One region of the Pseudoalteromonas pernae genome, then DNA from elsewhere that is predicted to be linked to it. Evidence: predicted binding sites of a transcription regulator. Region 1 holds the regulator's gene; the other holds the start of a gene.
The links. Region 1 encodes FliA, which starts transcription of late flagellar genes. Its sites were predicted from a motif close to CTAAAGNTNNNNNNNNNNNNGCCGATA; they were not measured.

Region 1 (6,120 bases):
AATCACAGCCTAGTCGAATTGTGCAGCCACAAACACGCTTTAATCGCCCTCAACCGCAAGAATCAAATCAAGGTGTTGCAGATTCTTTGCAAGCACTGCTTGAGCGCCAAAACCCACAGCCTAAAAATGCCGTGTTGGCGGATATGTTCTCGCAATCGGGTATCGACCTAAATGCCGCTCAGCAAACGCGTGCAGCACAGCATCCGCACCAAGAAACGCCAGCCTATGCGCAACCTGAGCCTCGCGCATACGCACAACAGCACAGCACTCGCCCTGAGCAGCAAATGGCGGCATCTATGCAGCTTGATGATGACTTAGATGGTGATGATTTCGCTGACTTCGCAGCGTCGAAGCCACACAGCAATGAACGCGCCCGTGCAGCTCACATGAACAATGATGAAGTGAGTGCGATGCGCGATGAGATGAATGCCATTCGTCAGCTTTTAGAGCATCAAGTCTCAGGTTTATTACATCAAGACCGCGCGCGCCGCGACCCGACCCGTGCATGCTTCATTGAACGCCTGCAAGGTATGGGTATTGAGGAATCAGTTGCCGAGCAACTAGTTCGCTATGTGCCTGACGATTTGTCACGCAAAGAAGCATGGCAGGTGGTGCTGGAAATGATGCACAAACAAATGCACACCACGGGCAATGAAATTTTGCGCCATGGCGGTGTGTATGCGTTGGTAGGCCCAACGGGTGTGGGCAAAACCACTACAGTCGCTAAGCTTGCAGCATTGGGTGCGCAAAAATACGGCGCAGATAATGTCGCGTTGATCACCACAGACACCTACCGTATTGGCGCGTTTGAGCAGCTCGCAACCTATGGCCGCATTATTGGTTGTCCGGTTAAACAGGTAAAAGATGCCAATGAACTGGCCGATGTGCTTTATCAACTTCGCAATAAGCGTCTAGTATTAATTGACACGGCGGGGATGAGTCAACGCGATTTACGCTTGAGTGAACAGTTAAATACGCTTATGCGCAATGCTTCAGTGGACATCAGAAGCTATTTAGTTTTAAGTGCCACGGCACAGCGAGAAGTGTTGCAAGAGTCAATTAAACACTTCCAAAAAATTGACTTAAGTGGCTGTATTTTCACCAAACTTGATGAAAGTCTAAGTTTGGGCGAGATTATGAGTGTAGCGATTCAAAATCGTCTCCCAATAGGGTATCTTACTAACGGTCAGCGTGTTCCAGAAGATATTCGAGTGGCGAACTCAGAAAAAATGGTTAGAAAGGCTGAACAATTGTTTATTAAACGTCAAAAAGCAAAACAAACAGCGGCTCCAGTGGGGCGTCAGGCAGTGGCGTCTCAAGCAGTAGGAATGTATGATTAACACAGTGCACGATCAAGCAAGCGGCCTTCGTAGAATGAATCAGAATAATAATCAAGGCGTTAAAGTCATCGCCGTCACAGGCGGCAAAGGTGGCGTAGGTAAAACTAATGTATCGCTCAACTTGGCTATAGCCATGGGACAGCAAGGTAAACGTGTACTCGTACTCGATGCCGATTTAGGGTTAGCCAACTGTGACGTAATGCTTGGTCTGCGTGTTGAAAAAAACCTTTCTCATGTACTCAGTGGCGAGTGTGATCTGCGTGATATTCTCGTTACGGGTCCTGCGGGTATTCGCATTGCACCTGCAACATCCGGCTCCCAATCTATGGTTGAGCTTAGCCCTGCTGAACATGCAGGGCTTATTCGCGCGTTTAGCGAACTTGATAATGACTTCGACGTACTCATTGTTGATACCGCAGCAGGTATCTCTGACATGGTGCTTAGTTTTTCTCGCGCTTCTCAAGATGTGGTTGTGGTGGTGTGTGACGAACCCACGTCTATCACAGATGCGTATGCGCTGATCAAAATCCTAAGCCGCGAGCACGGTGTTTATAAATTCAAAATTGTTGCCAATATGGTTCGCAGTTTACGTGAAGGCCAAGACCTTTTTGCTAAGCTTTCTAAAGTAACAGACCGATTTTTAGATGTGGCTTTGGAGTTGGTAGCAACCATTCCTTACGATGAGAACATGCGTAAATCAACACGTCGTCAAAAAGCCGTCGTTGACCTGTTTCCTAATTCACCTGCTTCTGTGTCACTTAAAAGTTTGGCCAGTAAAGCAGTGAAATGGCCCGTACCGAATCAGCCTTCGGGCCACCTAGAGTTTTTTATTGAGAAGTTAGTCAATAACTAGCGGTTAGAGCAACTATGAATAGAGTCGCCGGGTATCAGCACCAACAGCAATTAAACTCTCTTGTAGAGCGCCATGCTTCACTTGTAAAGCGTGTTGCGTGTCATCTTTTAGCGCGTTTACCGGCCAGTGTTCAACTCGACGATTTAATTCAATCCGGCATGATTGGCCTGATCGAAGCCTCGAAAAGTTTCGATGCTTCAAAAGGGGCGAGCTTTGAAACCTTTGCAGGTATCCGTATTCGCGGGGCAATGCTGGATGAGATACGCCGCGGTGATTGGGCGCCTCGTTCCGTACACAGAAATAGCCGTTCGGTCGCGCAAGCGATAAACGAGCTTGAAGGCGTTTTAGGGCGCGAGCCTAAAGATGTTGAAGTAGCTGAAAAACTTGATATTTCCCTTGATGAATACCATCATATTTTAAATGATGTAAATTGTTCTAAGGTGTTAGGCATCGAGGACTTGGGTGTGGATGAAGATGTCATCGTCACCCATAGCGATCAATCAGACACAGGCAAACCTTTTGCCAGTGTCCAAAATGAACGCTTTAACAGTGCATTGGTTGAGGCGATCAAGTCGCTACCTGAACGTGATGCATTGGTATTATCGTTGTATTACAACGATGAAATGAATTTAAAAGAAATAGGGCAAATACTGGACGTAAGCGAGTCCCGTGTGAGCCAAATCCATGGTCAGGCAATGATTAAGCTCAAAGCGAAAGTCAGTGACTGGGTCAATTAGTAGTAAGTAGAAACAGGTTCATACCTCACTGGAGGATACTTTGGATAAGAACATGAAAATTCTTGTGGTTGATGACTTTTCAACGATGAGAAGAATCATTAAAAACCTTTTGCGTGATTTGGGCTTCACCAACGTGCAAGAAGCGGACGACGGTAGCACGGCATTGCCAATGTTACAGAATCAAGAGTTCGATTTCGTTGTCACTGATTGGAACATGCCAGGTATGCAAGGCATCGACCTTCTTCGTGCCATCCGTGCAGACGATAACCTAAAACACATTCCAGTATTGATGGTGACGGCTGAAGCAAAGAAAGAACAAATAATTGCAGCAGCTCAAGCGGGTGTTAATGGCTACATTGTTAAACCATTTACCGCAGCGACACTGAAAACAAAACTGGATAAAGTGTTCGAGCGTTTAGGTTAACAGATTAAGGAGAGGCATATGTCAGCTCCCGCTGCACCTCATATTACCCTAGAACAGGCTAAGCAGCTTGTTTCCTTTCTTGAACAAGGTGAGCAGGAAAAAGCTGACCAGCTGATCCTAGATGCTGCTTCTAAAGAGCAGTCTGAATTATTTGCCGAAGTGGGAAAACTCACTCGGCAGCTTCATGAGTCACTGAAAAACTTCCAATTGGATACCCGCCTGACTGATTTGACTCATGAGGCGATACCTGATGCCAAGCAACGCCTCAATTATGTAATGGAAATGACTGAGCAGGCCGCTAATAAAACCATGGATGCGGTCGAGGCAAGTCTTCCTATTGCAGAACAATTGTCTACGGACTTACACCAAATCAAACCTTCTTGGGACAAACTGATGCGCCGTGATTTAGAGATCGGCGAATTCAAACAGTTGTGTCACCAACTCGATGGTTTTATGGGTCGTTCACAAGAAAGTACTTTGGAATTGCATGATTTGCTCAATAACGTGTTGATGGCTCAGGACTATCAAGACCTCACGGGACAGGTGATACGCCGTGTAATTGAGTTGGTACGAGAAGTTGAAGACAGTTTGATTAACTTACTGACTGTGTTTGCAGGTGAAGACGTTGATGTAAGTGCTATTGAGCGCGAGAAAACAACCTCTTCATTCGGTGGTGAAGGTGCTGAAGGCCCAATCATAGATTCGGAATCTAGAGATGACGTGGTATCAGGGCAAGATGAAGTAGATGACTTGTTGTCGAGCCTAGGATTCTAAGAGGAGAGCGGTTGCATGAGCTTTGAAGTAGATGAAGATATTTTACAAGACTTCTTGGTAGAAGCAGGTGAGATATTAGAACAGCTCTCTGAACAATTGGTTGAGCTGGAAAATAACCCGGACGACAAGGATCTACTCAATGCCATCTTCCGCGGTTTCCATACCGTGAAAGGCGGTGCAGGGTTCCTCGCCATGAACGAGCTGGTAGATGCGTGCCACGGTGCTGAAAACGTGTTTGATATACTCCGTCAAGGGCAGCGCAGGGTAACGGCTGAACTGATGGACGTGATCTTGCAAGCGTTGGACACCATTAATGAGATGTTCGCGCATATCAAAGCACGTGAAGAGCCTGAACCTGCAGACCCGCACCTACTCGAAGTTTTGCACCAACTCAGTGAACCTGAAGTGGAGGGCGAACAAATTGCTGCACCTGCACCTGTCGAAGCCGCGACGCCCGAGCCTGTCGAGTCAGAATCAGCTGATGATTTTGATATGGGCTTTGGTGACGATATCCTGTTCGATATGGATGGTGGTGATGTAGCCGATGAAAGTATCGATGAAATCACCGAAGAAGAATTTGAGCACTTGCTTGATGAATTGCACGGTGCCGGAAAAGGCCCCTCCGCGGATGCGCAGGGTGGCGATACATCTGCTCATGGTGGTGATGACATTACCGATGATGAGTTTGATTCATTGTTGGACGAATTACACGGAGCGGGTAGCTTCGGCGTAATTAGCGATAAATCAGCGCCCGCAACGCCGAGCACACCAGCACCAGAACCAGTTAGTGAAACCCCCGCTGCAACTGGCGATGACGAAGAAATTACCGAAGACGAATTTGACGCTCTGTTGGATGAATTGCACGGTAAAGGCAATGCACCGTCGGTGACCGATAGTGGTGATACTGCAGCGAATGAGCCAGCGAAAACACCGGCTCCTGCAGCTAAAGCGCCAACACCGAATCCAGCACCTGCGGCCGCACCTAAACCCGCACCTGCAGCCAAACCTGCTGCCAGCGCTGCGCCCGCAACCGAAGCGAAAAAGCCAGCTGCAAAAGCAGCGCCTGCGCCGCAGGCAGAAACGACAGTGCGCGTGGATACCAAGCGTTTAGACCAAATCATGAATATGGTAGGCGAGCTAGTATTGGTGCGTAACCGTCTAGTTACCTTGGCGAACAACACCAATAGCGAAGACATGGGCAAAGCCATTTCTAATCTTGATGTGGTCACGGCTGACCTCCAAGGTGCGGTGATGGCAACGCGCATGCAGCCCATCAAAAAGGTATTTGGTCGTTTCCCTCGCGTAGTACGCGACCTAGCCCGTAGTTTACAAAAAGACATCTCTCTTGTACTTGAGGGTGAAGAAACAGATTTAGATAAGAACCTCGTTGAAGCACTAGCCGATCCGCTTGTGCACTTAGTTCGCAACTCAGTGGATCACGGCATTGAAATGCCAGATGTTCGCGAACAAGCTGGTAAATCGCGTACAGGTTTAGTGACCCTCTCAGCGTCGCAACAGGGCGACCATATTCTCCTAAGCATCCAAGATGACGGTGCGGGTATGGACCCTGAAAAGCTCAAAAAGATAGCTATTGGCAAAGGCGTTATCGATCACGATCAAGCGGCAAGACTTAGCGATACCGAGGCATATAACCTTATTTTTGCCCCTGGCTTCTCAACCAAAGAAGAAATCTCCGACATCTCAGGTCGAGGTGTGGGCATGGATGTGGTTAAAACCAAGATTAGCCAACTCAATGGCACCATCAATATTGAGTCACAGCTTGGAGTTGGTACGCGTTTAGATATTAAAGTGCCGCTGACACTGGCGATTCTACCTACGCTGATGGTGATTGTTGGTTCGCAAACCTTCGCTTTACCTTTGGCTGCGGTTAGCGAAATTTTCCACTTAGACTTAACCAAAACCAATGTTGTCGACGGTCAGTTGACTATTATTGTGCGCCAAAAAGCAGTACCGCTGTTTTACCTTGAGCAT
Region 2 (6,120 bases), on a different contig from region 1:
GGTGATGGTTGAGACGTTTTATGTTGAAGGCCAGTCTGAGCCAGAAAAAGATAAATACGTATTTGCATACAACATTACGATTAAAAACCATAGCTTGAGCAGCGCGAAATTGCTCAGTCGCTATTGGTTAATCACAGATGCAAATGGCAAAGAAGTGGAAGTTGAAGGCGAAGGCGTTGTCGGCGAACAACCCATTATTGGTCCTGGCGAAAGTTACAGTTATACCAGTGGTGCGGTGTTAGACACCCCGGTAGGCACGATGCAAGGTTACTATGTAATGCGTAGTGAATTTGGCAACGAGTTTCAAGCACCTATCGATGTGTTTCGCTTAAGCTGCCCCAACATTCTGCACTAAAACGCCATGGCTAAATATGCGATTGGCGACCTCCAAGGTTGCTATCAGGAATTCGATGCGCTGCTCCAGCGCATTGATTTCAATCCCAGCAAAGATCACCTTTACTGCGTTGGCGACATAGTTGCTCGCGGTCCAGACTCATTATCTTGTTTACGTCGTCTTCACAGCATGGCACATGCCGTAACTATTACGCTGGGCAATCATGACCTACATTTACTGGCAACAGCCCATTTAAATAAGCACCCCAATCCAAAAGACAGGCTTGGGCCCATTTTCGCTGCTCAAGATAAAGAGCAACTGTTGCAATTCCTACAGCAACAACCACTGGCCGTGTGGTTAGAGAAGCACAACACACTGATAAGCCACGCTGGATTGTCACCACAATGGTCTTTGAAGCAAGGTCTAAAATGGGCAAAAAAAGCGCAAAAATGCTACCAAGGTGAAGACGCGCACTACTATTTTGCCAACATGTATCAAAATACTCCTGCGTTGTGGCACGAAAGCGACAGCGAAATGGATAAATTTATCTATACTATCAATAGTTTTACTAGAATGCGTTTTGTAGACGCACAAGGTAAATTGAATTTAAAGGAAAAAGGGACCCCAAGCCAGTGCACCACTTTACAGCCCTGGTTTACGCACCCCCTGCGTGCGAATGATGATTTCGACATCGTTTTCGGACACTGGGCGGCATTAGAAGGACAAACAGGAAGAAAGCGACTTTATGCATTAGATACTGGATGCGTTTGGGGAGGTGCCATGACTTGCATGAACCTCAAAACCAAGAATAAAGTATTAGAGCCCAGCAGAATTACAACGTAATAAGCTGCGCACGTTGCAAAAAGTTGTTACATTTTATCAATAGATGCCTTAACTTTTTCGGCCACTGGTCGATAAGTTACGTAATTATAAGTAGTTAGGAAACTCTATGAAGCTTACTGTGAGTCAACGTATCTGGGGTGGATTTATATTCATCACCCTACTGCTGTTAGCGATTGGCGGCAATTCACTGATCCGTATCGCCAACATCGATAACTCCACCCAAAGCGTAAATCAATTATCGTTACCTGCATTAGAGAAAAGCTCGGAATTGCAGATCGAATTTACATTGATGAGCAAGGCTGCGATAGGAGCATATTACAGCGATGACGCAGCAGAGCTTGCAGAGCTAGAGCAAAGATATCGCAAAGAACAAAAATCGTTCGACAAGTCGATGTCTGAGCTACGCACTGTGGTACAAAATGAAGCTAAGCTGGCAAATATGGCCAGTAGCGTTGAGAAAGCGTACACCGAGTTTGAGCCCCAAGTTGATCAACTCTTTAGTAATAAGAGCCGCGCGCTGACGCTGAGAAAAACACTTCGTGAACAATTCGACACCATAGATTTGAATGTCGAAGATGCAGTGTCGGTAGTGCTTGATATTTCCGACCTTGATGGCCTTGAGCAAGACGATGCACGCGCTTACCAAGCGGTTACACAACTTGAGAATAACCTCACTTCTTTGGCTACAACCAGTAACGACATCCTGACCGTAAACAATGCCCAGACGCTAGACATTATTAAAAACGACCAGCTGTTTTATTTAGGTGAACTAGAGCGCTCTATGACCTTGATTGGCCCTGCGGTCGCTGCGAAAGACTCAGGCTTGTTGGATGACCTTAGCAATTATGTGGGTACGATTACTAACACGGTGAAAGGTTCTGCGTCTTTGGCTAACAACAAAGCTGAATTGCTAGCAACCATCGAGAAAACAAAAGCGAACTTATCAAGTTCTGAGGCTACTAATGACAAAGCTCTGGCCTCATTAACAACACTAGTTTCGCAAGTGAAAGATATGGCGTTTGCGCAGCAACAAGGCGTGCGCAAGGATGTACGTAAAGCAAATCTTTGGACTTGGCTGGGTATGATTTTGGCGACCATTATCGCCATTATCGTGGCCTACTTTACGGTAAGCCGAATTACCAAACCGCTTAGCGAAGTAAATCGCGTGCTCAATATTGTAGCTTCAGGCGACATGACGCAACGTCTAGACGACAGCGCACAAGATGAATTTGGCGAGTTGGCGAAAAGCTGTAATACCCTAATCGACAGTCTACGTCAGTTGATTCAAGGCATTATTTCCCGCTCTACCCAACTTGCGGCAGCTTCTGAACAAACGTCTACTATCACAACTGAGTCAAGCCAAGCTATTCAGTCTCAGCGTGCGCAAGTAGAGCAAGCGGCCACAGCAACGACCGAAATGAGCAGTACCTCGCAAGCGGTCAATGAGAGCGCGCAACTGGCCTTGAACGAAATCAAAAATGCGGATAGCGAAGCAAATCGCGTCAAAGGTATTTCAAACCAAAACAAAGCGACGATTGAGCAGTTGGCCATTGAAGTCGACAACGCATCACAAGTTATCAACCAGTTACATCAAGACAGCGCCTCTATCGGTGGCATTCTCGATGTTATTCGTGGCATCGCTGAGCAGACCAACCTACTTGCACTAAACGCAGCAATTGAAGCCGCTCGTGCGGGTGAACAAGGCCGTGGCTTCGCTGTGGTAGCAGATGAGGTGCGTTCACTGGCAAGCAAGACACAAGAATCGACACAAGAGATTCAAAATATGATTCAGTCGTTGCAAAATGGCGCCCAAGCAGCTGTTGAGGCTATGTCAAAAGGTCGCCAGCAAGCGGAATCATGTGTGGAACAAAGCGAACATGCAAGCGCAGCGCTTGATTCAATTACCAATGCAGTTGCCGCAGCTAATGACGTCAGTGAGCAGATTTCATCTGCGGCGATGGAGCAGCAACAAGTGTCGCAAGAGATCAGTGAACGTTTGGAGCAAATCGTTTCTATCGCCGAACAAACTGCTGAAGGGGCAAATCAAACCTCTGAATCTAGCTCTGAGGTGGCCAAACTGGCCGAGGAGTTACGCCAATCAGTTGATCGCTTTAAGGTGTAATAGACACAGCAACAGTAAAGGCCGCATCACGCGGCCTTTTTCTTTCTCAAAATCAATACCAAATTAGCTTATTGAAAGGCTCTATGCGGCAAGAAAACTTTTCGGTTGCTGTGTTAGGTTTAGTCCCTTAAACGGCTCAAGTATTATTGCTTGTTGGTATAACTACAAAGTCAACTACAGACGTATCGCCTGTCCCGTTTGCTCTATCTCAATTGACTGCTCTGTCTCACTTTTAATCAGCAACCCACAACGCACGTTAGCTTCAGTTTGCGTGATGGCATAGCGGTTCTCACTGACCTTTGGCACATCAAGAACACCATACCGGCACCTCAGCTGAGCCTTGGTTAATGGTTCTTGTGTCTTGATTTGAACACTGTAGCGACTAAGCCCCAATAGCTTTGGTTTATTAGGCTCTAACGTATAGCTATAGTGCAGTTCAGGGTTTGCATTCAATTCTTTGGCGAGCTGCTTTTTAGCTTTAAGAAATATTGCTGCATCCATATTAACATCTCCTAGGCCATAGAATGAGTTAATCGCCGTATTTGCACTCAGGTATTCACGGGTGTACATAAACCAGTGTAGGGTGTTTTGATGTAACTTAATGCGGTATTCGGTAGGTAACTCTTTACTCAAAGCATAAGCACTCTGCAGGTGATGCCCATATTGATGCCAATCTTCTACAAAATAATAATATTGAGCTTTAAACCAATGATTTAAAGCCTGTTCGGCATTGTTCTTAGTATGCTCATCGAGCTTATTCAACAGTGTTCGTACCAAGTCGAAATTTTTATCTGCAAGTGCAGCTTGAATCTGCTCCCCTGTAGATAAAAATCCCCTTTTAATGGTGCCATTATCAACGCCATCAAACATCTTCTTGCTTTGTACGGTGTACAACCACGAAGCGTCGATAGGTTCCCCATTCAATATCGCGGGCTCAAATTGCCACATTTTGATTAATCGCTTGAAGTCATCTTCGTCAAATCTCACCTCAGAATGAGACAACACTTCGACATCGGTGACATCTCCTTGTGTATCAATAACAAAAGACAGATTTGCCCAGCTCTCGGTACGAGAACGATCAGTTCCATCGAATGGCTTTATTGGCCACGCCTTAATCAGTTTTGCAGGTGTACTTTCGTTTGCAGCGAGCACAGTTGTACAGCCAACAAGTAGAGCAATTACGGGGAGTGTGGTAACAATTTTACTTCTATTCATCCTTGACCTTTGTCGATTTGAGTTTGTCCTACAGCCCAGTTCTTTGCTACAGTCATTTGAGCTTGCTAATAAGGAAAATAATATGAAAAACAAGCTCTTTGCATTAGTTATGGCAACAGCCCTCACGCCATTATCAATCTGGGCTAATACTACTGTAGTGCATAATATAAATGGGTACACGCCAACAAACAACGGAGATTTAGCGAATTTTCAAACTCTGGTGTTTAAAGATGGACGGGTGATCAACCGCGGTAACGAGTCACTTGTTAGCAGCTATCCAGATGCAACGGTTATCGACGGCCAAGGTAAAGTGTTACTACCGGGTTTAATCGATGCCCACGGTCATATCATCGGCCTAGGACAAAATTTAATGCGTCTAGACCTGCGCGATACCACATCCATTGAAGAAATGGGTGAGAAACTCAAAGCATTCGCATCGCAATCGGAGCAAGACTGGATTATTGGCCGCGGCTGGAACCAAGAAAATTGGCCAGTAAAAGAATTTGCTAGCGCAAAGGATTTAGACAAGTACGTGAGCGATAAGCCTGTCGTGTTATCGCGTATCGATGGTCATGCCGTGTGGGTGAACACTAAAGCCATGGAACTTGCCGGGCTCAAAGCTGATGCGAAGAGCCCTGCTGGCGGCGAAATTATTCGACACGAAGATGGCTCGCCCACGGGCGTATTTATCGATAAAGCGGAAAACTTAATTACCTCAGCCATTCCTAAGACGTCCATGAAGAGCTTGTCCAGTGCTTTGGATAAAGCGGGTGAGCATCTATTGAGTTTAGGCATTACCAGTGCTCATGATGCAGGCATTGATAAAGACACTTGGCAGCTATACAAAGACCGAGCCGAAAATCACACCTTGCCTATTCGCATTTACGCCATGCTCAGTGCCGCAGATCCGCAACTGGAATCGATGCTAAAAGCTGGCAAAGTTCACGATAACCAAGACATGTTGTCGATACGCAGTGTCAAAGTGTATGCAGACGGCGCTCTAGGCTCACGTGGAGCTGCCTTGTTGGCAGATTATGCCGACCGCAAAGGTCATAAAGGACTCATGTTAGAAAGCCAAGAACAGCTTCAAGAGATTTATAAGCTTTGTTTCACCCATGGTTTTGCCGCGCACACACATGCAATTGGCGATCGCGCTAACAGAGAGGTACTTGATGCCTATGAAGCGGTCTTCAAAAGCACTGGAGGAAAGTTACTGCGTAATCGCATAGAGCATGCACAAATTGTTGAACCCAGTGATATTGGCCGCTTTAAAGAACTGAAGATCATTCCATCAATGCAACCCGTGCATGCGACATCAGATATGCACATGGCAGAGCAACGCCTAACGGATAATCAATTACAAGGCGCATATGCATGGCAAACATTTTTAGCACAGGGCTCTAGAGTGGCTGCAGGTTCAGATTTCCCTGTTGAGCTTGCTAACCCATTCCATGGTCTGTACAGCGCGATTACCCGCCAAGACCATCAAGGTCAGCCAGAAGCGGGATGGCGACCAGAAGAATTGCTAACACGCGAACAAGCACTTCGTGCATTTACGCTTGATGCCGCTTACAGTGCGCAACAGGAGTTTAAATTAGGCAGTCTT

Region 2: the regulator FliA is predicted to act here: its motif matches at 1,225-1,251, upstream of V1358_RS13540 (HAMP domain-containing methyl-accepting chemotaxis protein).

Annotation. Positions count from the first base shown of each region.
Region 1 is NZ_JBDODM010000002.1:435,597-441,716, reverse strand. It holds gene flhF (flagellar biosynthesis GTPase FlhF) at 1-1,340, shown strand, start outside; gene V1358_RS06200 (MinD/ParA family protein) at 1,333-2,193, shown strand; gene V1358_RS06195 (RNA polymerase sigma factor FliA) at 2,208-2,930, shown strand; gene cheY (chemotaxis response regulator CheY) at 2,971-3,354, shown strand; gene V1358_RS06185 (protein phosphatase CheZ) at 3,373-4,128, shown strand; gene V1358_RS06180 (chemotaxis protein CheA) at 4,144-6,120, shown strand, end outside.
Region 2 is NZ_JBDODM010000005.1:222,972-229,091, forward strand. It holds gene apaG (Co2+/Mg2+ efflux facilitator ApaG/CorD) at 1-355, shown strand, start outside; gene V1358_RS13535 (symmetrical bis(5'-nucleosyl)-tetraphosphatase) at 362-1,177, shown strand; gene V1358_RS13540 (HAMP domain-containing methyl-accepting chemotaxis protein) at 1,284-3,299, shown strand; gene V1358_RS13545 (energy transducer TonB) at 3,474-4,514, opposite strand; gene V1358_RS13550 (amidohydrolase) at 4,597-6,120, shown strand, end outside.